2 regions of the Methylobacterium sp. D53M genome follow, and region 2 is predicted to be linked to the other one. Evidence: riboswitches for the same ligand, from Rfam matches in the RefSeq annotation. Region 2 holds a riboswitch; the other holds the start of a gene.
What was found. Region 2 has a riboswitch for cobalamin ahead of ACLBYG_RS19510 (TonB-dependent receptor plug domain-containing protein). Riboswitches for the same ligand answer to the same signal wherever they lie in the genome.

Region 1: it holds a riboswitch for cobalamin, as region 2 does, so the genes downstream of both, ACLBYG_RS18450 (CbtB domain-containing protein) here and ACLBYG_RS19510 (TonB-dependent receptor plug domain-containing protein) in region 2, are expected to answer to the same signal.

Annotation. Positions count from the first base shown of each region.
Region 1 covers NZ_JBKFAL010000013.1:66,156-79,283, reverse strand. Annotated here, with positions in the region: gene ACLBYG_RS18480 (precorrin-8X methylmutase) at 1-362, opposite strand, end outside; gene ACLBYG_RS18475 (precorrin-3B synthase) at 359-1,618, opposite strand; gene cobN (cobaltochelatase subunit CobN) at 1,693-5,022, opposite strand; gene cobW (cobalamin biosynthesis protein CobW) at 5,069-6,103, opposite strand; gene ACLBYG_RS18460 (DUF1636 domain-containing protein) at 6,100-6,501, opposite strand; gene ACLBYG_RS18455 (CbtA family protein) at 6,494-7,246, opposite strand; gene ACLBYG_RS18450 (CbtB domain-containing protein) at 7,263-7,445, opposite strand; cobalamin riboswitch at 7,481-7,675, opposite strand; gene ACLBYG_RS18445 (discoidin domain-containing protein) at 7,837-9,201, shown strand; gene ACLBYG_RS18440 (S10 family peptidase) at 9,224-10,816, opposite strand; gene ACLBYG_RS18435 (DNA polymerase III subunit chi) at 10,816-11,268, opposite strand; gene ACLBYG_RS18430 (CTP synthase) at 11,327-12,955, opposite strand; gene secG (preprotein translocase subunit SecG) at 13,112-13,128, opposite strand, start outside.
Region 2 covers NZ_JBKFAL010000014.1:132,715-143,106, reverse strand. Annotated here, with positions in the region: gene ACLBYG_RS19535 (AAA family ATPase) at 36-566, opposite strand; gene ACLBYG_RS19530 (DUF6925 family protein) at 578-1,537, opposite strand; gene ACLBYG_RS19525 (ABC transporter ATP-binding protein) at 1,515-2,333, opposite strand; gene ACLBYG_RS19520 (FecCD family ABC transporter permease) at 2,330-3,376, opposite strand; gene ACLBYG_RS19515 (ABC transporter substrate-binding protein) at 3,373-4,206, opposite strand; gene ACLBYG_RS19510 (TonB-dependent receptor plug domain-containing protein) at 4,215-6,185, opposite strand; cobalamin riboswitch at 6,305-6,513, opposite strand; gene ACLBYG_RS19505 (VOC family protein) at 6,727-7,200, shown strand; gene ACLBYG_RS19500 (DUF1624 domain-containing protein) at 7,315-8,496, opposite strand; gene ACLBYG_RS19495 (TonB-dependent siderophore receptor) at 8,496-10,392, opposite strand, start outside.

The sequences.
Region 1 (13,128 bases), on a different contig from region 2:
AGGGTGCAGATCACCCTGTTGTCGGCCGGCAGGCGGGCCCGGGTGACGCCGTCGGCGACCATGCGGACGTCGCACAGGATCGGCGCGCCGGCCTTCAAGGCCGCGACGCCGGCCTCGGCGAAACCGGGCGCCATCTCCACGTCGGCCGGCAGGTCGGTCATGCCGCAGGCATGGATCATGCGGACGACGACGCGCTCGGCGGCGCCCGACCAGCGCCCGAGATCGGACTCGGCGCGGATCATCGCGAAGGAGCGCGCGTAGATCGCGCCGCCGTCGCGGATATAGTCGTAGCGGGACGGGGACTCGTGGGCCGCGGCCGGCTCCGATCCTGTCTGGCGCAGGGCGTTCTGGCTCGCGCTCATGCCGGTCTCCTGGTCCTCCCGCATTCCGAAGGGGTGATCTCCGGCGCGAAGGCGGCGGAGAGCCCGTCGATCTCGGCCCTTCCTAGCCGCTCCAGCACGGCCTCGATAGGGAGATCCATCGCCGGCTCATCGCCGGGCGCGCCCCCGATCACCACGCCGTAGAGGCCGTCGCGGCCGACGAGGGTCAGGTCCGCCGGACCCGGCCGCGCGCAGCCCTTGGCGCAGCCCGACACGTGCGCGGCATGGCCCGCGGCCGCCAGAGGGCCGAACGCCTCCGCGAGGCGCGCCGCGTCCGCGAGCGTGGGGGTCGATCCAGAGGCGCAGCCCGGCGCCCCCGTGCAGGCCGCGATCGCGCGCCGCGGATCGTCGGGGACGACGATGAACTCGGCCGCGAGCGCCGCCGTCGGGTCCGCCGCTTCGGCAGCGGCCGGCGCCAGCATCACGAAGCCGCGCGTGGGGGAGAGGCGGATCTCGTCCGCCCCGAGCGCCGCCGCCGCCGCGGCGATCCGGTCGAGAGCGTCGGCGGTGCAGCGCCCGAAGGGTGCGTCGACGGCGACGCTCCGGAGGTCGCGTCCGCCCGCCGGACGCGCCGGCTCCCGCTCCGAAGCGAAGCCCCGGTGCGCCTGCGCCGGTGCGACGAGAGTTTTTTCTGCCGGAAGCACCTCGGTCAGCGCGGACAGTTCGCCGTCCGACAGGTCGCGCATCCGGCGCCGGTCGGTCCGCGCGAAGGCGCCGAGCAGGGCCGCCACGTGGCCCGGCGCCGCGTCCTCCGCGCAGGTCAGGAGCCTCCGCCGGGTCTCACCGTGCGCGACCGTGATCGCGACGCGGCCCGGCCCCTCGGCGGCGACGCAGAGATCCGCTTCCGGCAGCGCCCGGCCGGGGCGGCCCTCGACGGCGACCAGGGTCTTGGCCGGCAACCCCGGGATCGCGAGCCCCGCGGTCTCGATCGCCCGGGCGAGGGCCGGCACGTCGATCGTCTCGTCCGAGTCATGGCCGGCCAGGGGGCTCGTGAGCGTCAGGCGCTGGGGGCCGCCGTCGGCGCGCACGTCGCCGAGCCCCCGGGCCGCGAGCCAGGTGGCCAGCGGCGCGCGCGTCGCCTCGGAGACGCCGCGGATCTGGAGATTCGCCCGTGCGGTCAGGTCCAGGTGCCCGTTCCCGAAGCGGCGCGCGCCCTCCGCCACGGCGCGGGCCTGATCGAGGGTCAGGATCCCGAGCGGCGGGTGAACGCGCGCGAGCAACCCGTCGCCCGTCGGCATGGGCCGCGCCAGACCGGGGCACCAGCCCCGGCGGGCGGGCGCCTCGGGCAGGACGCGCCGATGCGGGGTGGTGCTCACTCGGCGGCCTCGCGCGGCAGGGCGTCGGCCGGGAGGGCGTTGCGCCGGCTGTGCCAGAGGCCGCGATCCCGGGCGGCGTCGAACCGTTCCAGGATCGCGCGGGCCGCGGCGGGATTGGCGGCGCGCAGGCGCTCGAACACCTCGGCGTCGGCGATCCAGGCCGCGTAGAGCGCCTCGAAGCCCGCATCCGTCACCGCGTCGCTCGCGGCGGCCAGGACGAAGACCGCGTCGAGCCCCTGGGCGAGTTCCTGCGCCCCCCGGTAGCCGTGGCGCAGCTGGGCCGCGATCCAGCGGGCATCGGCGAGGCGCCCGCGGATCAGGCGGGCCGCGTCCTCGCGGGCCGTCCGTGCCTTCGGCCGTTCCGGGACCGACACGTCGAGGCTGTAGAGGGCGGGGCTCGCCCCCTCCAGGGCGGCGGCCGCCGCGAAACCGCCCATCGCGTCGACGGCGGCGTCGCCGTCGAACAGGTCGCGCTCGGCCACGTCGAAGGCGTGGAGATAGGCGTCGGCCGCCGCGACGCGGGCGGCGAAATCGGCGTCGGGCCCCTCGCGGTCGCCGTAGGCGTGGCGGCTCGCGGCCAGGTAGGCGCGGCCGAGGTCGGCGCGGCCCTCCCAGGCGCCGTCGAGGGCCGTGGCGGCGGTGCCGGCGCCGTAGCAGCCGGGCGCGGCCCCGTAGACGCGCACCGACGCGTCGCCCCGCCGGCGCGCCGCCGCGAGGGGATTCTCGTCGTCGGTCTCGTCCCTGTCCGCCACGGCGCGGGCGGCGCGGTCGAGCAGCGCCAGCGTGTCGGGGAAGGTGTCGCGGAACGCGCCGGAGACGCGGACGGTGACGTCGATCCGCGGCCGGTCCAGCATGGCGAGGGGCAGGATCTCGAAGCCGGTGACGCGGGTGCTGGCATGGTCCCAGACCGGCCGGACGCCCATCAGGGCCAGGGCGTGGGCCACGTCCTCGCCACCGGTGCGCAGGGTCGGCGAGGCCCAGAGATCCATGACGATCCGGGCCGGATAGGCGCCCTCGTCCTGGAGATAGCGGGTCACCACAGCGGCGGCGGCCTTCTCGCCGAGGAGCGCGGCGGCGCGGCTCGGGATGGCCCGCGGGTCCAGGGTCGCGAGGTTGCGCCCGGTCGGGAGCACGTCGGCCCGCCCGCGCGACGGCGAGCCCGAGGGGCCCGGTCGGACGAACCGCCCGTCGAGGGCCGCGAGCAGGCCGGCCCGCTCGGAGTCCGCGCTCGCCACGACGACGTCCGCGGCCCGGTCCGCGGCGCGGGCGAAGACGTGCAGGCCGTCGCGGAAGACGGTCTCGCCGAGATCGCAGAGATGCGCGTCGAGCCGCGTCAGCGCCTCGTCCATCGGCGTGTCCGCGCCGATCCCGGCCCCGTCCAGCAGTCCGGCCGCTCCGGCCTCCTCCAGGATGGCACGGGCGATGAGGTCGGCCCGGCGGGGATCGAGCACGCTGGCGGCGGAATACTCCTCCACCAGCTCTCGGAGGCGGGCCGCCTCGGGCGTCAGCGCGTGGACGGCGGTGTCGGGCGTCAGGTGCCCGAGCGCGACCCCGCCCAGGCGGCGCTTGAGCGGCGCGGCCTCGCCCGGATCGTCGACGATGAACGGGTAGATCACGGGCAGCCCGCCGACGCACAGCGCCGGGAAGCAGGCGGGTGACAGGGCCACGGCCTTGCCCGGCAGCCACTCCGCGGTGCCGTGTGTGCCGAGCTGCACCAGGGCGTCGAATTGCTGCCGCAGGCCGAGATGGAAGGCCAGGTAGGCGTGGGTCGGGGCGCGGTCGAGATCGTGGTAGCCGGTCTTGCGATCTGGATCGCGGCCGCGGTCGGGCTGGAGGAAGACCGCGAGGCCGCCGTCCCGGACCATCCGAAACCGGAAGGCGCCTTCGACGCAGGCGGGGTCCGCCTCGGCCTCGCCCCAGCTGTCGGTCACGGCCGCGCGGACGTCCTCGGAGAGCGTGCGCCACCACGCCGCGTAGGCCGCGAGCGGCACCCGGAACGCGGGCGGCCCCTCCGTGAGCGCCGCCATCAGCGCTCCGGGCTCCGGAAGCGCGCCGGCCGCGTAGCCCGCGGCCGCGAGGTCGGCGGCGATCGCGCGGGCGCTCGCGGGCGTGTCGAGGCCGACCGCGAAGCCGGCCCGGCCGCCGCGGGCAGGGTAGTCGGACAGGACCAGGGCGACGCGCCGCGCCGCCCGGGGCAGGGCGGCCAGCCGCAGCCATCCCGCGGCCCGGTCGGCGAGCGCGGCGATGCCGGCCTCGTAGGGCACGGCGCGCCGCTCGGCGAAGCCGGCGATCTCGGCGCTCTCCTCCTTGAACGAGATCGGGAAGCCCGAGAGCCGGCCGTCGAATTCCGGCAGCGCGACCTGCATGGCGAGATCGGCCGCGCCGAGACCGCGGGCGGAGGCCTCCCAGGCCGCGCGGGGCGACCCCACCGTGAAGGCCTGGAGAACCGGGCAGTCGCCGCCGTCGAGCACGAAGCCGGTCTCGTCCTCGCGGGCCGAGAAGGCGGTGGCGGCGATCACGAGATCGGGCCTGCGCGCGCGCACGGCCGCGGCGACCGCGGCGGCGGCCTGCGGCTCCTTCAGGCTCGACACGGCCATCGGCAGCACGCCGATCCCGCGCGCCCGCAGGGCGGCGGCGAGGGCGACGAACGGGCCGGTGTCGCCGCCGAGCACGGCGGGGCGGTAGATCAGCAGGAGCGCGACGGGCTCCGCCGCGCTGCGCGCTCCGGCGAGCGGGATCGCGGTCGCGGCCGCGGCGAGGGCTGCTTCAAGGGGCAGGACCCCGCAGCCGGGGCACCAGGGAAACCCGCGCGGGAGCGGCTGCGGCGGCTCGACCGGGCCGTCGGCGCCCAGGCGGATCGCGAGGCGCCGCAGCATCCGCCGCAGGTTGTCGGGGCCGCCGGCCCGGAAATAGGCGTCGAGCTGCCCGGCGAGGTCGGGATCGGTGGAGAAGGCGGCGAGGCGCGGATCCGGCCGGTCGTCGCCCGGCAGGACCGCGAGGACGACGCCGTGCGCCCGCGCGGCCTCGGCGCAGCGCTCGATCCCGTAGCGCCAGTAATCGAGGCCGCCCAGGCAGCGGATCACCACGACCTTGGCGCGCGCCACGACGCGCTCGACGTAGAGGTCGACCGAGAGCGGGTGCCGCAGCCTGGCGAGCTTCGCGAGCCGCAGGCTCGGCAGGCCGGGCTCCGCGGCGTGGGCCTGCCCGACCGACGCGAGGTCGCTGTCGGTGAAGGACAGCACCACGAGGTCGCCGGGCTCCTGCCCGAGATCCACGGCCGCCTCGCCCTCGTCGAGGGAGATGGCATCGATGCGCACGAGGTGCACCGCGGCGGCCCCTAGAGCGAGTCCGGGCGGGCGTGCGCGACCGGCCTCATCCCGCGATGGCCGCCGCGACGGCGTCCTTGTCGAAGCCTTTGAGGCCGATCACCACCAGCGTCCCGTCGCGGGCTTCCCCGGCCCGCCAGGGGCGGTCGAAATGATGGGTCACGCGTCGGCCGACACCCTGCACGACGAGGCGCATCGGCTTGCCCTCGACCTCGGCGAAGCCCTTGATGCGCAGAACGCCGGCGGCCTCGGCCGCCGCCTCGACCCGGGCCGCGAGATCTCCCGCGGTCACCGCCGGGCGCACCGGCAGCGCGACCGTCTCGAAATCGTCGTGGTCGTGGTCCTCGCCCTCGCCGTGATGCGAGGGGCGGGCGTCGAGATCGTCCTCGGCGGCCGCGCCGAGGCCGAGCAGAACCCGCGGGTCGATGGCGCCGTTCTCGGTCTCCACGACCTTCACGGCGCGGGGCAGGTGCCCCTCGACCTCGGCGCGGACCCGCGCCCGCGTCGCGGCGTCGATCAGGTCGGCCTTGTTGACGACCACGAGGTCGGCGCAGAGGAGCTGGTCCTCGAACACCTCCTCCAGGGGGTTGTCGTGGTCGACCGACTGGTCGGCGGCGCGCTGGGCCGCGAGGGCCTCCGGATCCTCCGCGAAGGCGCCCGAGGCCACCGCCGGGCCGTCGACCACCGCGACCACGCCGTCGACGGTCACCCGCGAGCGGATCGCCGGCCACTGAAACGCCTGGACCAGCGGCTTCGGCAGGGCGAGGCCGGAGGTCTCGATCAGGATGTGCTCCGGCGGCTCGGCGCGGCCGAGCAGGGTCTCCAGCGCCGGCACGAAATCGTCCGCGACCGTGCAGCAGATGCAGCCGTTCGGCAGCTCGACGATGGCGTCCTCGGTGCAGCCCTCGACGCCGCAGGCGGCCAGGAAGGACTTGTCGAAGCCGATGTCGCCGAACTCGTTCACCAGGATCGCGAGGCGGCGCCCCTTGGCGTTCTCCACCACGTGGCGGACGAGGGTCGTCTTGCCGGCCCCGAGGAAGCCGGTGACGATGGTGCAGGGGATCTTGTTCACGAGGGTCATTCCGCGGGCTCCAGGGTGCCGGCGGGGACCGGGCGGGGTTCTGGGAAAGGGGGGATGCGGGCGATCACGCCCTTGCGGAACGCCTCCGGACGCTCGCGCCAGGGCACGATGCCGTCCGGGGTCGCCGCGTAGGCCGCGAGCCCGCCGAGGATGATCTCGGCCGAGGCGGCCGGATCCATGTCGCCGTAGACGTAGGTCCAGCGGTCGGCCGCGGCGACCGCCACGGTGCAGGGCCGCTTGCAGACCGACAGGCATTCGACCGCCTCGACCCGCAGGTCCGGCGTGGCGCCGCTCCGCGCCCGGAGCGCCTCCAGCAGGCGGGCCCCAGCGCGGGGCCCGGCCGGATCGTCGTCTGGGCGTCGGCAGGTGGTGCAGACGTAGAGCACGGTCTCAGGCACGGGCCGCCCCCCGATCAGCGCCACGGGCGAAGGCCTGCCACGCCCAGCCGAGCCCGAGTCCGATCAGGATCCAGAACACGAAGCTGATGGCGAGCGACCGCGCGGCGAATTGCGCGGCGAGCGCGGCCGGAAGTTCGGACGCGGCCTCGGGCGCCTGCGGGGCACCGACGACGTGCGGCGCGATAATCAGGACGAGCCCCCCGAGGATCGTGATCAGCGCGCGGCGTATCGTGATCAGGTAGAGCCCCATCCCGGTCGCCGCGGCGGTCATCACCCACCACGCCTGCCGCGTCGCGAGCGGGGCCGCCGCGCTGCCGGGCAGTTCCGGCGGCAGGCCGAGGCCCGGCGCGAGGGCGACGCTGGCGAAGGCGGCCACCGCGAAGGCGAGGCCGACCTGCGGCGTGGGCTCGCGGCCGCAGGCGAGCATCACCGCGCCGAGCAGCAGCGCGTAGCCGACGCCGCCCACGAGGGTCGCGAGCCCGGTGAAGGCCATCCGCGGCAGGCCGGGCGCAGGCTGCCATTCCGGCGCGGCGTCGGGCGCGGCGTGGTCGTGCCCGGCATGGGCCAGCACGATCGGGAACGCCCTGACCGGGAGCGCCTTGGCAGCCCGGTTCGGCGCCTCCTGCTGCTCGTAGCGCTCGGCCGCGACGATCAGCGGCGAGGTCAGCGTGAGTTCGAGGCCCGTCACGATGGCAGCCGCGAAGAAGCCGGCGGCGAGGGCCGCCGACAGGAGCCGGATGATCATCCCTGGTCCGGGGACGTCAGTGGCAGGGGAAGTTCTGGGTGTGCCGGAAATCGTGCGCCGCGTTGTGGAGCGCGATCGCCGGCGAGAAGCCCGCCATGAACAGCAGGCCGAGGCCCAGCACGGCCGCGAGTGCGACGGCGATCGGGCGCTCCGCGGCGCGGGTGCCGGCGGCGACGGGGGCGAGGGTTTGCGTCGTCATCAGAAGCGTCTCCAGCCGCCCCACCGGCGGCATTGCGGGATCCTGTCGCGACGGCAGGTCTCCTGGCTCGCGGCTCGGCGCGCCCACCGCCTTCCCGGATCGCTCCGGTGGCGCTTGGCGGGCGCTCGCCGCTCACAGTTGCGGGGGCAGCCGCGGAGTCGGGGCTTCAAACCCCTCACCGCATTCCCTTTTCACCCCGTCTCCGGGGCACCGTCGCCCGGCCGTTGTAGACGCATGACCGCCGGGACACAACGGAGCGGCGCCGGATCGCGGCCGTTTCCCGCGCCCGCCCCGCGATCGGGGCGGGCTTGACGGCCGCGCCCCGGAGCGGGCACCGCCGCACCCGATACCCGCCCGGCCCCGGCGCGGGCGCTGAACTCCCGGAGACCCGATGGCCCCGACAGACGATCCGACCCCGGTCCTCGTCGATCTCGCGGCCGGCCGTGAGCCGCGGATCGTCTCCGATGCGGGCACGGGAACGACGTGGCTCGAGGTCGACCTCGGCGGCCGCTTCCCGATCCATTCCGTCGCCCTGCGGCCGGGGGAGGGGGCGGTTCCCGCGGAGCCCGGCGACGTCGCGGTGGCGGTCTCGCAGGACGGCGTGACGTGGGCCGAGCCGGACCTCGCCGGCTGGACCGCGACCCCGGACGCCCTCGTCGCCGCGATCGTCCCCGACGAGCGGGCCTGGGCGCGCGCGGTCCGGATCGCCGCGCCCGAACCGGCCCGGATCGCCGGCATCGGCATCCGCGCCGACGAGGCCGCGGTCGACCTGATCGCGCTGCGGGCGATGCTCGGCCTCGACGTGACGCTCCTGAACGAGAAGCCCGGCGCCAACGTCTACGTCACCTACGCGCTCCAGTCGGCGCCCGACCGCGCCAGCCATGCACTGGTCGGCCTGTCGCTGTTCGAGAACGGCGCCTTCGGCAACTGCCTCGTCCAGTACATCATCGCGGTGTCCATCGCGAAGTCGCTCAACCTGAAATACATCAAGGTGCCCAAGGTCGACCGCAGCAAGGTGATCTTCCTGACCGAGCGGCTGACCTGCGACGGCATCACCTTCATCCCGCCGGACGAGCCGCTGCCGGCGGACGGCTACTTCCTGTCGGGCCTGTATTTCGACCCGACGCAGTTCGAGCGCGTGACCGCGCTGCGGGGACCGGCGGATTCGCGCGCGATCGTGCAGAGCGTGATCCGGCCGCTGTTCAACGGTCTGCCGAAGAACTTCCCGGTGAAGCCCCACGACCAGCTCCTGATCCACATCCGGTCGGGCGACATCTTCAGCACCTGGGTCGATCCGCACTACCCGCAGCCGCCCTTCGCGTTCTACCGGATGGTCATCGACCGGCTCCTGGCCGAGGGCCGGATCCGCTCGGTCAAGCTCGTCTTCGAGAACAGGCTGAACCCGGTCATCGCCGAGGTGGAGGCCTACGCGGAACGGCGCGGCCTGCCGGTGGAGATCCAGAGCGAGTCGCTGATCTCCGACGTCGCGGCGCTGGTGAACGGCCGCTACCTCGTCTTCGGGCTGGGGACCTTCGGGCCGGGGATCTGCCACCTCTCGGACCACGTCGAGCAGGTCTTCTACTTCGCGTCGAACTGGCCGCAGGGCTTCCAGTCGATCCCCACGATCGGGAAGGTGGTCGAGGTCCGCGATCTCGAGGGCCGCTACATGAAGGTCGGCGAGTGGCAGAACACAGACGCGCAGCGCCGGACGATGGTGGATTACCCGGCCGAGGCCCTCGCCTTCGACGACGCGTGACCGGCGCGGCGGGCCGGAGGCGCTACGGCGCCGTCCGGAGAAGCTCGGCGGGGGCTCCGGCCGGACGGGTCGAGCCGGCGTCGCGCACCTTCAGGGCGTCCGTGTACATCCGCTCCACGTCCGTCCGGAAGGCGGCGCGCGAATCCGGACGCGTGTAGAACATGTGCCCGCCCGGATAGACCGCGAGGCTCAGGCGGCCGGCGGCGTAGGCGGGGACCTGCGCCAGCAGGAGCTTCGAGGCGAAGTAGGGCGTCACCAGGTCGGTGAAGCCGTGCGCCACGAGGACGCGCAGGTTCCCGTCGAGCGCCAGATCGCCCTTCAGGTTCGACAGGACCTCGGGCGCCTGCCGGCCCGAGCCCCAGCTCCAGCCGCGATTGACGGCGTTGTTCAGGAGCTCGTAGCGCATGTTGGTCACCGGCCATTTCAGCGTCCGCGCGTAGAGGTCGAGCATCGCGCTCGTCAGCGGTGCCTGGAGGGCGGTGAGCTGGGGATCCTCGAAGCTCGACTGGGCGGCGTCCGGGTTCGGGTCCCAGCCGGTGATGCCGGTGTCGTAGGCGCTGGTCACGCGCCCCTCGGCGCGGTCGATCTCGCGCTGGACGCTCCGGGTCGAGAGGCGCGCCGCCTGGGCACGCACCAGGGCGGGGTCGAGACCGACGAGGGGCGCGACCTTCTCGGTCATCCGGGCGACGGCGGCCGTGTCGCTCGGCCCCTTGAGCAGGTCGCTCAGGTACGGGCCCGAGGCGTAGGCCTCCGCGTCGCCGAGCAGGGTTGGCGTCGGCACCGTGCCGGCCCGCTCGAGCGCGCCCGCCGCCAGCGAGGGCAGCTTCAGCACGTAGCCCCACGGATTGGTCCGCGGCGTCTCCAGCCACGCGAAATCGAGCACCGGCGAGAGCAGCACCATGCCGGACAGGCCGACGCCGATCTCCTCCTGGAGCTTCTCGGCGATCAGCGGGCCGCGGAAGCCGCCGTAGCTCTCGCCGACGAAGAATTTCGGGCTCGCCATGCGGTCGTTGACGCGCAGGTAGCGCGCGATGGTCGCCGCCAGGGTCGAGGCGTCGGTATCGATCGACCAGTAGGCCTTGCCGTTCCCGTCCGCAGCCCGGCTGTACCCGGTCCCCACGGGGTCGAGGAAGACGAGATCGGTGAAGCCGAGCCACGTCCCGTCGTTGGGCGTCAGCGTCACCGGCTGCGACGGGCTGATGCTGTCGCCGCCGACCGGAAGCCGCCAGGGCCCGATTGCCCCGATATTGAGATAGGCTGAGGCGGCGCCCGGGCCGCCATTGACCGCGAAAGTGACGGGACGCTCCCGGCCGGCCTGCGGCGCCATCGTGTAGGCGACGTAGGCGATCTCGGCCTGCAGCTTGCCGGCCTCGTCGACGAGGGGCAGGCTCCCGGCCGTGGCGGTGAAGTCGAGGGTCCGGCCGTCCGGCAGCGTCACGCTCTGCTTGGTCGTCGAATCGGGCGGCAGGCGGCGTCCCTCCGGTCCGCGCTGCGCCGGTTTGCTCTCCGCGGGATGGCCGTGCGGCGCGTCCTGGGCGAGGGTGACCGGGGGCGCGGCGAGAGCCAGGGCGAGGGCGAGCGCGGCGCGCCCGAGACGTGCGTGGGGGGCCACCATCAAGCCTTCTTGTTCCAGCGTCCGGACTCGTCCTGCTGCCAGTAGGCCACCGCGTGACCGGCGTCCTTGGCCTGCTTCCACTGCTCGCGGGCGCGCAGCAGCGCGTCCTGGTCGGTCCCGTCGAACAGGATGCAGATCCGCTCGTACTGCCCGGCGTCGGGCGGCAGGTCGGCGCCCTCCACCAGGAAGCGGATCGAGGCGGTGTTGGGATTCACGTCCCGGAGCGTGAGCACCACCGGCTGGCTCGCGGCGTCGGGCTCGCGGTCGGTGCCGTGCGGCAGGAAGCTCTCGTCGGAATAGGTCCAGAGGTGGTCGTCGAGCGCCTGCAGGCGCTCCTCGCTCGCCGCCTGGATCGCGGCCTGCCAGCCGCGGTCCAGCGAGCGCTCGACGAGGTTCGGCAGCACCTTCTCCAGGGGCTGCCGCTGCATGTGGTAGAAGAGGATCTCGGTCACGGCTCCGAGGATATAGGGCCGCGGGCCGCCGCGCGAGCAGCGGCGCGCCGCCGCGGCCTCAGACCAGGCGGCTCTGCTCGATCGCGGCGCCGACGAAGCCCTTGAACAGCGGGTGCGGCTCGAACGGGCGCGACTTCAGCTCCGGATGGAACTGCACGCCGATGAACCACGGGTGCCCGACATGCTCCACCGTCTCGGGCAACAGGCCGTCGGGGGACACGCCCGAGAAGCGCAGGCCCTTGGCCTCCAGCCGCTCGCGATAGGCCATGTTGACCTCGTAGCGGTGGCGGTGGCGCTCCGAGATCTGATCGGACCCGTAGATCTGGGCGATCTTGGACTCGGGGTCGAGCTTCGCCTCGTAGGCGCCGAGCCGCATCGTGCCGCCGAGATCGCCGGCCGCCGCGCGCCGCTCCAGCTCGTTGCCGCGCAGCCACTCGGTGAGCAGGCCGACCACCGGCTCGGCGGTGTCGCCGAACTCCGTGGAGTTGGCCTCCGGCATCCCGGCCAGCGAGCGGGCCGCCTCGATCACCGCCATCTGCATGCCGAAGCAGATGCCGAGATAGGGGATGCGCTTCTCGCGGGCGTAGCGGGCCGCGCGGATCTTGCCCTCGGCCCCGCGCTGGCCGAAGCCGCCCGGCACGAGGATCCCGTTGAGGCCTTCGAGGAAGGGCGCCGGATCCTCGCGCTCGAACACCTCGGCCTCGATCCACTCGAGATTGACCTTCACCCGGTGGCTGATGCCCCCGTGGGTCAGCGCCTCGGTTAGCGACTTGTAGGCGTCCTTCAGCCCCGTGTACTTACCCACGATGGCGATCGAGACCTCGCCCTCGGGATTGCGCACGCGCTCGGCGATGGTCTGCCAGCGGCCGAGATCCGGCTCCTCGCCGTGCTCCAGGCCGAAATGGCCGAGCACCTCCCGGTCGAGGCCGGCGGTCCGATAGGAGAGCGGCACCTCGTAGATCGAGGCCACGTCGAGGGCCTCGATGACCGCGGTCTGGCGGACGTTGCAGAACAGCGCGAGCTTGCGCCGCTCGTCCATCGGGATCGGCCGGTCGCAGCGGCAGAGCAGGATGTCGGGCTGGATGCCGATCGAGCGCAGCTCCTTCACGGAGTGCTGGGTCGGCTTGGTCTTCAGCTCGCCGGCGGACGGGATGTAGGGCAGCAGCGTCAGGTGGACGTAGCAGCAGGTGCCCCGCGGCAGCTCCTGCCCGAGCTGCCGGATCGCCTCGAAGAACGGCAGGCCCTCGATGTCGCCGACCGTGCCGCCGATCTCCACCAGCACGAAGTCGAAGCTGTCGTTGCCGTCGAGGACGAAGTCCTTGATCGCGTTGGTGACGTGCGGGATCACCTGGATCGTGGCGCCGAGGTAGTCGCCGCGGCGCTCCTTGGCGATGATGTCCTGGTAGATCCGGCCCGTCGTGATGTTGTCGGCCCGGCTCGCCGGAACGCCGGTGAAGCGCTCGTAATGCCCGAGGTCGAGGTCGGTCTCGGCGCCGTCGTCGGTGACGAACACCTCGCCGTGCTGCGTCGGGCTCATCGTGCCCGGATCGACGTTCAGGTAGGGGTCGAGCTTGCGCATCCGGACCCGGTAGCCGCGGGCCTGGAGGACCGCCGCCAGGGCCGCCGAGGCGAGGCCCTTGCCGAGGGAGGAGACCACGCCGCCGGTGATGAAAACGTACCGCGTCATGGGCCTCGGTCCATAAAGAAGCTGCTGGCATTTGCCAAACGACGGAGGCCCCGGCCCGCGCATGGGCTGGGGATCGCGGAACGCATGGCGTGGACCGGCCGAGCGCCGGTCCGTCGGGACAAGGGTCGGACGCTGCGCCGCTCGCGGCGCGCGCCGTCAGCGCGACTGCGGCG
Region 2 (10,392 bases):
CAGCCGTGCTCGCTGGCTGCCGCTGCAGGCACTCTTCAAGGTTCGATGAGTTCGACCTGATCCGCAGGCAGCGAACGCCACCAAGCGCCAGACGCACGGAATGCCTCATAGGCTAACCGTAGGACATACTCCGGCTGACAGTGCGCCGGGTCGATCTCGCGGCGGGCCTCGTTGCGGGCGAGGAGCATTTCCCAGGATAGGTCGAACACCTTCCACTCGACCGGGAGGCCATAACGGTCGATGACCTCAAGCTCGGCTTCGAACACCTCTTGGTTCAGGTGGGTGTCGGCCATCACAACGCTGAACCCCGCCGCCAGGGCTTCATCCAGGGCAGCGACCTTCACACCGTGGAGCAGTCGGCGCGCCCTCTCGTCCCAGTCCGTCCCGCGCACCTGCCAGTAGACCTGACGGTCCGGCGGCCAGAATGTCTGGCGCAGGTCGTCCAGGGTGAGGTGCACCCAGCCCTGCAGCGGGTCGTACCGGCGCGCGTAGGTCGTCTTGCCCGCGCCGGGGCACCCGATCAGCCCGACGACCCTCTGACGGCGCGGGGATGCCTCAACGTCCATCGAGCGTGGGCTTAAGCATGGTTGGCGGCGTCCTCGTCGAGCTCGGGGTCGGCCTCGACGGTCTCGCCTCGCAGGTAGCGCGCCTGGACCTCGGCGACACGGCGAGCAGCCTGCGCGTGGCGATTCGACACGAGGCTGTCCTGGCCGAGATCCCCGCCGCGCTTAACCGCGAGCAGATCCGGGTCACCCCAACGGTCGAGGAGTACTTGAAAGGCGTCGTGCCGAGCAACGTCGAAGGCGACGCGCTGACCCATCATGTCCTTGTAGGGGTGCGCCGGATGAATGCCGGCGCAAGGGACCCAGCCCGCCGGGATCGGGGTGGTCGCCGCGTGCGTGCGGCCGCCGCGCAGGAGCTTGGGCAGGACGTGCGTGTGGGGCCCCTCCGGGCTGGTACCGCCAGGCCCCGGGATCGGGGCGTAGACCTCGATGCGGCCGATCCGGGCGAGGAATACCCGGTGGGGGCTCAGCGCGACGAGTTGGCGGCCGATGGGGTTTGCAGGGTCGAACAGGGGAAGCCCGACGCCGGACCGGAGACAGGCGATGGCCTCCGGGTCGCTCGTGCGGACGCAGGCATCGACCGCCAGGAGGCCGAGGCCCAGGTCGAACAGGATGGCGTCGCAGTCCCGTTCGCGGGCGGCGTCCCGGTCCGGGCCGAGCTCCGTCACCACGCCGCGCCGGTTCATTGCGCAACTCGCCTCGGGCAGGCACAGAGCGACGGCATGGTTCCAGCCAGTCGCGACTGCGGTCTCATAGGCCACCGGGCGCAGGTCGGGACCGGGAGCGAGCGCGATGGCGCCCCGCTCCGTCGCCAAGCCCATGCGCCCGGCCGGCAGCGGCGATGTAGCCTCATCGGGATCGCGCATGAATTCGGCGATGGCGCCGAAGCTGCCGAGGCTCCAGGCGGTACCGGGATCGGCCAACGCCTCGCGCAGCAGGGTCGTGACCGCGTCAGCCTGTGATGGTGACGTCATCGCGTTCCTCCGTCGTGGTAGCCTCGGACCGCGTCCAGGGCAGGATGTATCGTGTTCCGTCGCAAGCCCAGCCCCGCTCGGCCGTGACACCGAACGCGCTGGCAAGCAGGACGTCGGTCAGGGCCTCCTCCGGGGTGCCGTCCGCGACGAGGCGGCCACCGGCCAGCACGACGATGCGGTCGCAGAACCGGGCCGCGAGCGTCAGGTCGTGCAGCACGGTCACGACACCGGTGCCGTCTCGGGAGATGCCTCGAAGAAGTGCCATCGCGTCGAGCTGGTGCGCTGGGTCGAGGGCCGTGACCGGTTCGTCGACGAGAAGCCACGGCGCCTCGACGGCAAGCGCCCGGGCGAGCAGCGCGCGCATGCGCTCGCCCGAGGAAAGGGTCGGCTCGGCTCGGTCAGCGAGATGGGCAATGTCCGTCCGCGCCATCGCCCGCGCCACCGCAATCTCGTCGGCCTCGGCCTGGGATGCGAACGCACGACGGTGCGGCAGCCGGCCGAGCGTCACGATCTCGCGAACCGTCATCGGCCAGCCGACGCCGGCCCCTTGGAACAGGGCGGCGATGCGGCGGGCACGCTCCTCGCGGGCCAAGCCGGACAACGGACGGCCGTCGAGGGTGACCTGACCCTGCGTCGGGACAAGGAGCCCCGCCAAGGCACGAAGAAGTGTGGTCTTGCCGGCTCCGTTCGGGCCAACCAGCCCGACGAAGCGGCCGGGCTCCAGGGCGAGACCGATGTCCGAAAGGATGGTCCGTCCATCCAGCGTGACCTTGATGTCGTGCAGGCTGACGCTCATGCCCGCCTCCCTCGGTTGCGCAGGAGCAGCACGATCAGGAACGGCGCCCCGACCAGAGCGGTCACCACGCCGAGCTTGAGTTCGGGCCGGGTGGCGAGCAGGCGCACGCCGATATCCGCCGCGAGGACCAGGACCGCCCCCGCGAGGCCGCTCGGCAGCAGGCACGCGCTGGGACGGGCACCGACGAAGGGTCGCATCAGGTGCGGCACGACGAGGCCGACGAAGCCGATGGCACCGGAGACCGCAACACCGCTCCCGACGGCCAGGGCCGCACCGGTGACGAGACGCAGGCGCACAGAGACCAAGCCAACCCCGAGGCTCGCGGCGGTGTCCTCGCCAAGCGTCAGGGCGTCGAGGGCGGAGCCGGTCGACAGCATGAGGGCCCAGCCGACAACCACCAGCGGCAGGCACAGGAGCACGTGGTCCAGGCTGCGGTCGCTTAGCGAGCCCATCAGCCAGAAGACGATCTCCAGGGCCGCATAGGGATTCGGCGACAGGTTCAGCGCCAGCGCGGTCAGCGCCCCGGCTAGGCTGGACAGGCCGACTCCCGCGAGGATCAGCCCGAGGGTACTGCTGCCTCGGGCCGCGAGCGCGTTCAGGAGGAGCGCGGCAAGACCGGCACCGGCGATGCCGCCGAGCGGCAGGGCAAGGCTCATGGTAGCGGCGAAACCGCCGTAGAAGACGACGACCGCACCGAGAGCCGCGGCCGAGGAGATGCCGAGGATGCCCGGGTCCGCGAGCGGATTGCGCAGGTAGCCCTGCATCGCGGCGCCGGTCAGGCCGAGGCTGAAGCCGACCAGCACTCCGAGCAGGGCGCGCGGGATGCGAAGCTCCCACAGGACCAGGGCCGGAAGCGTCGTGCGACTGGCGACGAGGTCTGGGAAGGCGGCGGGCACGTCGAAGGGCGCGTAGCCGATGGTGATGGAGGCGAGCGTCAGCGAGAGGGTGGTGAGCCCGAGGACGGCGATGAGGGTTCGCCGGGCGCGCGGCGTACCGTGGCGACGGGAGGCCTTTGGACGGAGCGAGGTGACCGGCGCGTTCATGGCTGAGGCGCCTGCGTATTCGCTGCCTCGGCGAGGCGCGCCACCACCTCCGCGACCTGAGGACCGGGACAGGTCCAGAAGCGGTTCGGGATGTCGACCGTCCAGTGCGCCCGCGCGAGAGCCCGAAAAACCGGATGGTGCAGGAGCGTGTCGGCGAGCGATGGCGAGCCCGGTGCGCCCTCATCGACGACAATCAGGTCCGGGTTCGCCAGCGCCGCGGCCTCGAGGGGCACCTGCCCGAAGCGGTCACGCCCGATCTCGGCCGAGACGTTGACGAGGCCGGCGGCGCGGATCAGCGCGTCTCCGAGCCCGCCGGGTGCCACCGTGAAGGCGTTCGGGCGCATCACCAGGGCGCGGAGAGGCCGCTTGGCCGGCACGATGGCGGCAAGTCGCGCATCGAGCGCCGCCACCATCGCCTCGCCCCGTTCGGGATGGCCGAGCGCCGCCGCGACCTGCCGGACCTGTGCGCGGATGCCGTCGAGGTCGGTCGGCACGCCGAGTTCGAGCACGGGGGTGCCGACGCGTTTAAGCATGCCCACCGTCGTGCGAGTCGTGAAGGCACCGGCGATCACGAGGTCGGGCTTCAGGGCCACGACCTCCTCGGTAAGACCACGCGTGACCGGCAGCCCGACAGCCTGGCTCGCGACCGTCGACCCGCGCGGGTCACGTGCGAGGTAGCTGACGGCCAGCACCTGGTCGCGGTCCGCCAGCCGCAGGACGAGCTCGTCAGCGCAAAGGTTCATCGAGACCACGCGCACGGGTGCCGCCGCCGCACCACTGGCTACGGCGGACATGACTGCCACGAGGGCGAGCGTGAGGCGCGACCTCATCCGCGACCTCAGAACGATGTCACGCGGACGCCGCCGTAGACGGCGAGCCCCGGACCCTGGAAGCCGGTCGGGTTCTGGTAGCGCTGGTCGAACAGGTTATCGATCCGCCCGAACACCGTCAGGGTCTCGCTCCAGGCGTAGTTGACCGACAGGTTCACCAGCGTGAAGCCGGGGGCCTTCAGGCGGGGCACGGAGAAGTCCCTGTTTCCGTCCACGAACGACCCCAGCACGATGAGCGTGCCGGTCATGGTCAGGCTCGGCATCAGGTTCCAGATCGCGGTGGCGCTGACCTTGTTGCGGGGCCGGCGCAGCAGCTCCTGGTGGGCGATCTCGTCCTTCGTCATCGTGGTGGTCCAGTCGAGCCGCCCGCTCCAGAACTCGTTGAAGCGCAGGGCGACGAAGCTCTCGGTGCCGTAGGCAGTCGCACGGCCGACGTTCACGTTGGTGGAGAAGGTCGGGTAGTAGGCCGTCTGGATCAGGTTTTTGAAGTCGGTCTGATAGTAGGTCGCGCCCACGGTCATGAAGCCGTCGAACAGCGGCTGCTCGAAGCCGCCGTCGAATCCGAAGCTCTCCTCGGGCCGCAGGTTCGGGTTCCCGAAGAAGCGGAAGCCCGGATAGTCCTGATAGAGCTGGCTTAGGGTCGGCGGCTTGAAACCGGTGCCGACGCTGCCCTTCAGGCGGGTCCCAGTGCCGGGCACGATGTAGCTCGGCGCCACCCGGAAGGTGGTCGCGCCGCCGAACTGGTCGTTCGCGTCGTGCCGGATGTTGGCGACCAGCGCGGCGCCCGCGAAGGGCATCGTCTGAAGCTCGGCGAAGCCGGCGGTGTTGCCATTGGACCGGTCGATGCCGGTCGTCTCGAAGCGCTCATCCTCGCGCTGGGCACCGAACAGCACGAGGTTGCCGGGTGAGAATTGCCAGTCGCCGCGGTAATCGAACCGGGTTCGTTCACCGAGGTAGGTGGTGGGCGTCGGCGGCGCTAGCGGGTCGAGCGGGCCGGCGAACAGGCGGTCGAACTTGGAGTAGTTCGCGCCGAAGACATTGTGGAAGCCCGGCACCGGCGTCCACTCGGCCTCGCCCCTCATAATCAGTTGCTGCTGGTCGTTGAGGTTACGGTACGGCAGCGGCGCGTACGGGAAGCCGCCGTCGGCCTGATCTAGATACGCGCTATCGGAGAAGCGCAGGACGTAGTTGAGACGGAACTCGTCGGTGAGTTGCGCCCCGAGCTTGGTCGAGACCGTCTTGATGTCGGTGAAGGCTGTCCGCAGCGGCACGCCGCGGGGCAGTAGCTCAAACGGGGTGATCTGGACGGCGGATTGACGGATGTGGCCGACCGACACCGAGTAGTCGAAGATCCCCTCCGAGCCCGAGATGTTGCCGAATTGGTTGAAGGTGCCGAACGAGCCGCCCTCGACGGTCGCCGTTGCCCGTGCCGGCCCTTCGCCACGCTTGGTCACAACGGAGATGACGCCGCCGATGGCGTCGGCTCCGTAGAGGCCGCTCTGTGGCCCACGCAATACCTCGATCCGCGAAAGGTCGTAGGTCTGCAACTGGCTGAAGTCGAAGGCGCGGTTCGGGGTCGAGGGGTCGTTGACGTCGATGCCGTCGATCTGGACCTTCACGTGGTTCGAGTTGGTGCCGCGGATGAAGACCGAAGTCTGACCGCCTGCGCCGCCGGTCTGCACGACGTTGAGGCCGGGCACCTGCTGGAGGGCATCCGGCACCGTCCGGCGCTGCTGCTCCTGCAGCAGGCGGTCGGTGAGCACGGTGACACTCGATCCTGTGTTGGCAATCGGCGTCGGCACGCCGGTGGCTGAGACCGAGATCTCAGACAAGGAGACCGCGGCCTGCGCGCCTTTCTGGGCATCGGCGAACGGCGCAGCGACCTGCTGCGCGAGGACGGGAATGGAGACGAGCAGCGCGGATACGGCGCAGGACAGCGCTAGGCTGCGCCGAAGCGCGGAAGGGACGGAACAGGACACGGGACGGCCTCGGGGGACGGCTGTGGCACGTCACCGCGAACGAGGCCTCGGCGGCCGCGTCCTCAAGGGAACCACGGCGCCGCGACACCTCCCAGGACACCCCGCCCGGCAAGCTCCGCGTGTGACCACGGCTGACGGCAGGTCTCCTGGCTCGCGGGTCGTCGCCCTCTCATCGTCTTCCCGGGCGAGGCCGCCCAGTGACGTCGTGATGAAGGACTCGCCGCTTACAGTTGCGGGGGCAGCCGCGGCATCAGCCGAGCCCTCACGGGCGTTGCCTCACCGCGTTCCCTTTTGATCCCCGAGGGGAACCGTCCCGCTCAAGCTAGGCTGTAGCTTATCGATCCGTCAATCCTCGGAGCAACGTTGTCCCGGCGTGTGCTGTCGGAGGGGCTGTGCACGGGCGAGCGCCGGGCTGATCGTCATAAGATGTGGTTTCTGTCTTTCCGCTTCCTCACGACAGATGCATTGAAGCGGACATAGCGGGGGGACCGACCACGACGCGTTGCAGACGAATGACCTCTTTCCCGGTGAGACATCCCGCATGACGGAACACACGAGCCTCCCCGTGCGGCGTGTCGATCATGTCGGCTTCGCGGTCGCCTGCCTCGACGAAGCCCTTCGGTTCTGGATCGACGGACTCGGCGCGCGACTTGTGCGGACGGGGGAGATGGGGGGCGAGTTTCTCGGTCAGGTGACCGGGGCGCATGGGGCGAAGGTGCGCATGGCGCTCGTTTCGCTCGCGGATCAGACGATCGAACTTCTGGAGTATCAGGGTCCGGAGCGACCGAGCGCGCCGGCCAAGCCGTTCGATCCTGGCTTCGCGCATCTGGCCCTTATCGTCGATGACCTCGACGCGCTGCTGGTGCGGATCGCTGCCTACGGTTGGAAGGCGCAAGGCATTCCGCAGCCGATTGCGAGCGGTGCGCGGGTTGGAACGCGGGTGATCTACGCCGTTGGCCCTGACGGCGCGACAATCGAGTTCATGCAGCCGCCGGCTTCCGTCCAAGATCTCTGATGCCGGCGGGCGGGGAACCGCTTGCCATCCCGATCCGAAGTCGACGGAGGCCCGGCGAACGACCGCCTCGGTTCGGAACCAGTCCGTCGCATAGCCAAGCCGATGGGTTCGACTTCAGAGGTACTTGAGCCAAGCGATGTCGCGTCGCGATGCCTTGAGGCGAGAGAACCAGGCCGTCGGGAAGTAGAGGGGCGGAATCAGCGCCGCGTACCACACCAGAACCCACGCGTAATTGCCGACACCGAACACGGTGCCTTGGGTCACGCCCCAGATCGCGAACGCGCCGTGGTAGAGCAGCCGCAGAACCGTCAGGTGAAATACGTAGAAGAAGAGCGGCGCGCCGCCGAACACCGCCAGCGCTGCGACCACCGGGCGGTCGCCCATGCGTTCCAGCGCGACGAGCAATAGCGCCCCGATCCCGAGCGTTAGCAGCAGGAACAGCAGCGAGGGCGGATACTTCGTCAGCGCGAAGAAGCTCATCGCGGTCCGCAGGGCGTCCTCGTCGACGACGAACCACGGTTTGTCCCCGTAGCCGTTCGCCAGGCGTAGCACCGCGAAGGCGACCAGCATCGTGATGCCGATGGCCGCAAATCGGCGCTTGCGCGTCCCTGGGGCGACGCCGGGCAAGAACCACGGGCCGATGGCATAGCCGAGAGCGATGACGCCGATCCAGGGAAGCACCGGGTAGGTCGTCTTGGCCACTAGACCGAATGGGTGCGCGATGACGTCGCGCTGGTGCAGCATCGCCCAGGCGACGAAAAAGGGATCATCGGGCCCGAGTTGGATCGGGTCGAGGAGATTGTGCCCGCAAACGATCAGCGTCCCGACCGCGAAGAGAACCGAGCGCGGCAGGCCGATCATCGCCGCCAGGACGATCATGCACACGCCGATGCACCAGATCACCGGAAGCCAAAGCGTCGGGCTGGCGACGCCCCAGTACAGCTCCGAGAGGTAGAAGACCTCCAGAGCCATCAGCACGAGGCCGCGCTTCACGAGATAGGCACGCGTCTCCGCCAGCGTGTGCCGGGTGCTGAACAGGTACGCGGCCACCCCCGTCAGCGCGATAAAGATCGGCGCGCACAGGCTGACCGCGAGGCGCGCGAGATACAGGGCCGGCATGGCGGTCCTGGCATCCATCGGGTCGGCGACCGGCACGTGCAGGAACCAGGTTTCACGCAGGTGGTCGAGGAGCATCAGCACCATTACCAGCCCACGCAGGGCATCGATTGAGACGATGCGTCCGGTCCGGGCCGATTTCTCTGTCGACTCTTCCAGCGTTCCCGGATGCACGCTCATCAGAAGCGCGCCGTCATGTTGACGGTCACCCGCCGGGGCTCGCCGACGCCGACCCAGAAGGCGTTGTAGGAGCGCTCGTAGTAGGTCTCGTCGAAGATGTTATCGACGTTGAGCCCGAAGCGCAGGTTCTCGTAGCGGTAATAGACCAGGGCATCAGTCAACACGTAGCCCGGGAGCCGGAACCGCTCGTTGCCGCTGTCCCCAAGGCGCGAGCCGACGGCCCGGACGCCGCCACCGAACCCAAAGCCCTTCCACTCGCCGGCCTGGACCTCGTAGACGCCGAGCAGGCTGCCCGAGTGGCGCGGAATGTTGAGGAGCGGCGAGCCGACCCGCAGGACCTCGTCGCGGGTCACCGCCGCGTCGATGAATGCATAGCCGCCGATAACTCGGAACTCGGGTGTAACCTGTCCGACGAAGCTCAGGTCGAAGCCCTGGCTACGCACGGCGCCGGCGGCAATCTGGAAGAAGAAGTCCCGCGGGTCGGTCGTGAGAACGTTCTCCTTCTCGATGTGGAAGGCCGCGCCGGTCACGCTCAGGCCGGTGAAGAGATCGAGCTTGACGCCGGCCTCGTAGCCGAAGCCGGTCTCGGGGGCGAAGGGTCGAGTCGCGATGTCGAAGCCGGTGTTGGGCCGGAACGAGGCCGCCACGTTGCCGTAGAACGAGAGGAAAGAGAGCGGCTGGTAGACGAGACCTGCACGCGGTGAGAAGCCGGTCCGGTCCTGCTCCGTGCGCTCGTTGCCGACCTTGTCACGGAAGGTCTGGTTGTAGAAGTCGGTTCGGTTGCCGAGGAGGAGCTTCCATTCCGGGCTGAGCGCGACCTGGTCCTGCACGTAGACGGCGGTATTCCCGACGTTCTCGCTCGCGCTGTAGCGCCGTGTGAAGGGCGGCTTGGGCTGGCCGTAGACCGGGTTGAACAGGTCGATGGCGAAGGGGTCTATCCGCGGCGTCGAGCGCAACAGGTTCTCGGTGCTGTTGTAGCGCTCGTGCTCAAGGCCGAGCAGCAGGGTGTGGGCGAACGGCCCGGTGTCGAAATGCCCGACGAGCTCGGCCTGCCCGATGGCCACGCCCCATGTGAAGTCGTGCCGGCGGAACTCGCGCAGCAGGGTGCGGCCGTCGTCGAGAAGGCCGGTCGCGCCGGTCTGCAGGCCGGTCAGGCTGCCGGTGTTGAAGTGGCCGGCGACCCTGAGCTGCCAGTCGGCATTGAAGGCGTGATCGAGGCGGATCTGCAGGATCCCGGCTTCTGACACCGAGTTGTCGCCCGGCTCACCGAAGAAGCGCGAGCGCGGTACGAGGCCCAGGCGGTTATTCACTGCGACCGTCCCGCGGTCGAAGGTCTGGCGGTTGCGGAGGTATTGCGCCTCGACGGTCAACTTGGTGTCCGGGCTGATCAGCCAGCTCACCACGGGCGCAGCTAGGACGCGGTCGCCGTCAACGAAATCGCGGAAGCTGTCCTGCCTCGCGAGCGCGCCGTTGAAGCGGTAGAGGACGGTGCCCTCCTCGTTCAGTGGCCCGCCGGCGTCGACGGTGGTGCGCGCTGTTCCGAAGCTCCCGAACAGCGTGCCCATCTCGACGAAGGGCGAGGCCACGGGCTGCTTGGTCAGGATGTTGATGGTGCCGCCGGGGTCGCTGCGCCCATAGAGTGCCCCGCTCGGTCCCTTGAGCACCTCGATGGACTGGACGTTCTGGGTGTCCGGCGCGCCGTTGTAACCGCGGGCAATGTTGAAGCCGTTGAAGAAGATGTCCTGGGTGGCGAAGCCGCGCACAGAGTAGAGCGCGAGGTTCTGGGCGCCGAAATCGTTCTGCTTGCCGACTCCCGGCACGTAGTCGAGGGCGCGCTCGACGCGCGTGGCGGCGGTGTCCCGCAGGACCTCCTGGGGCACGACGTCGACCTGCTGG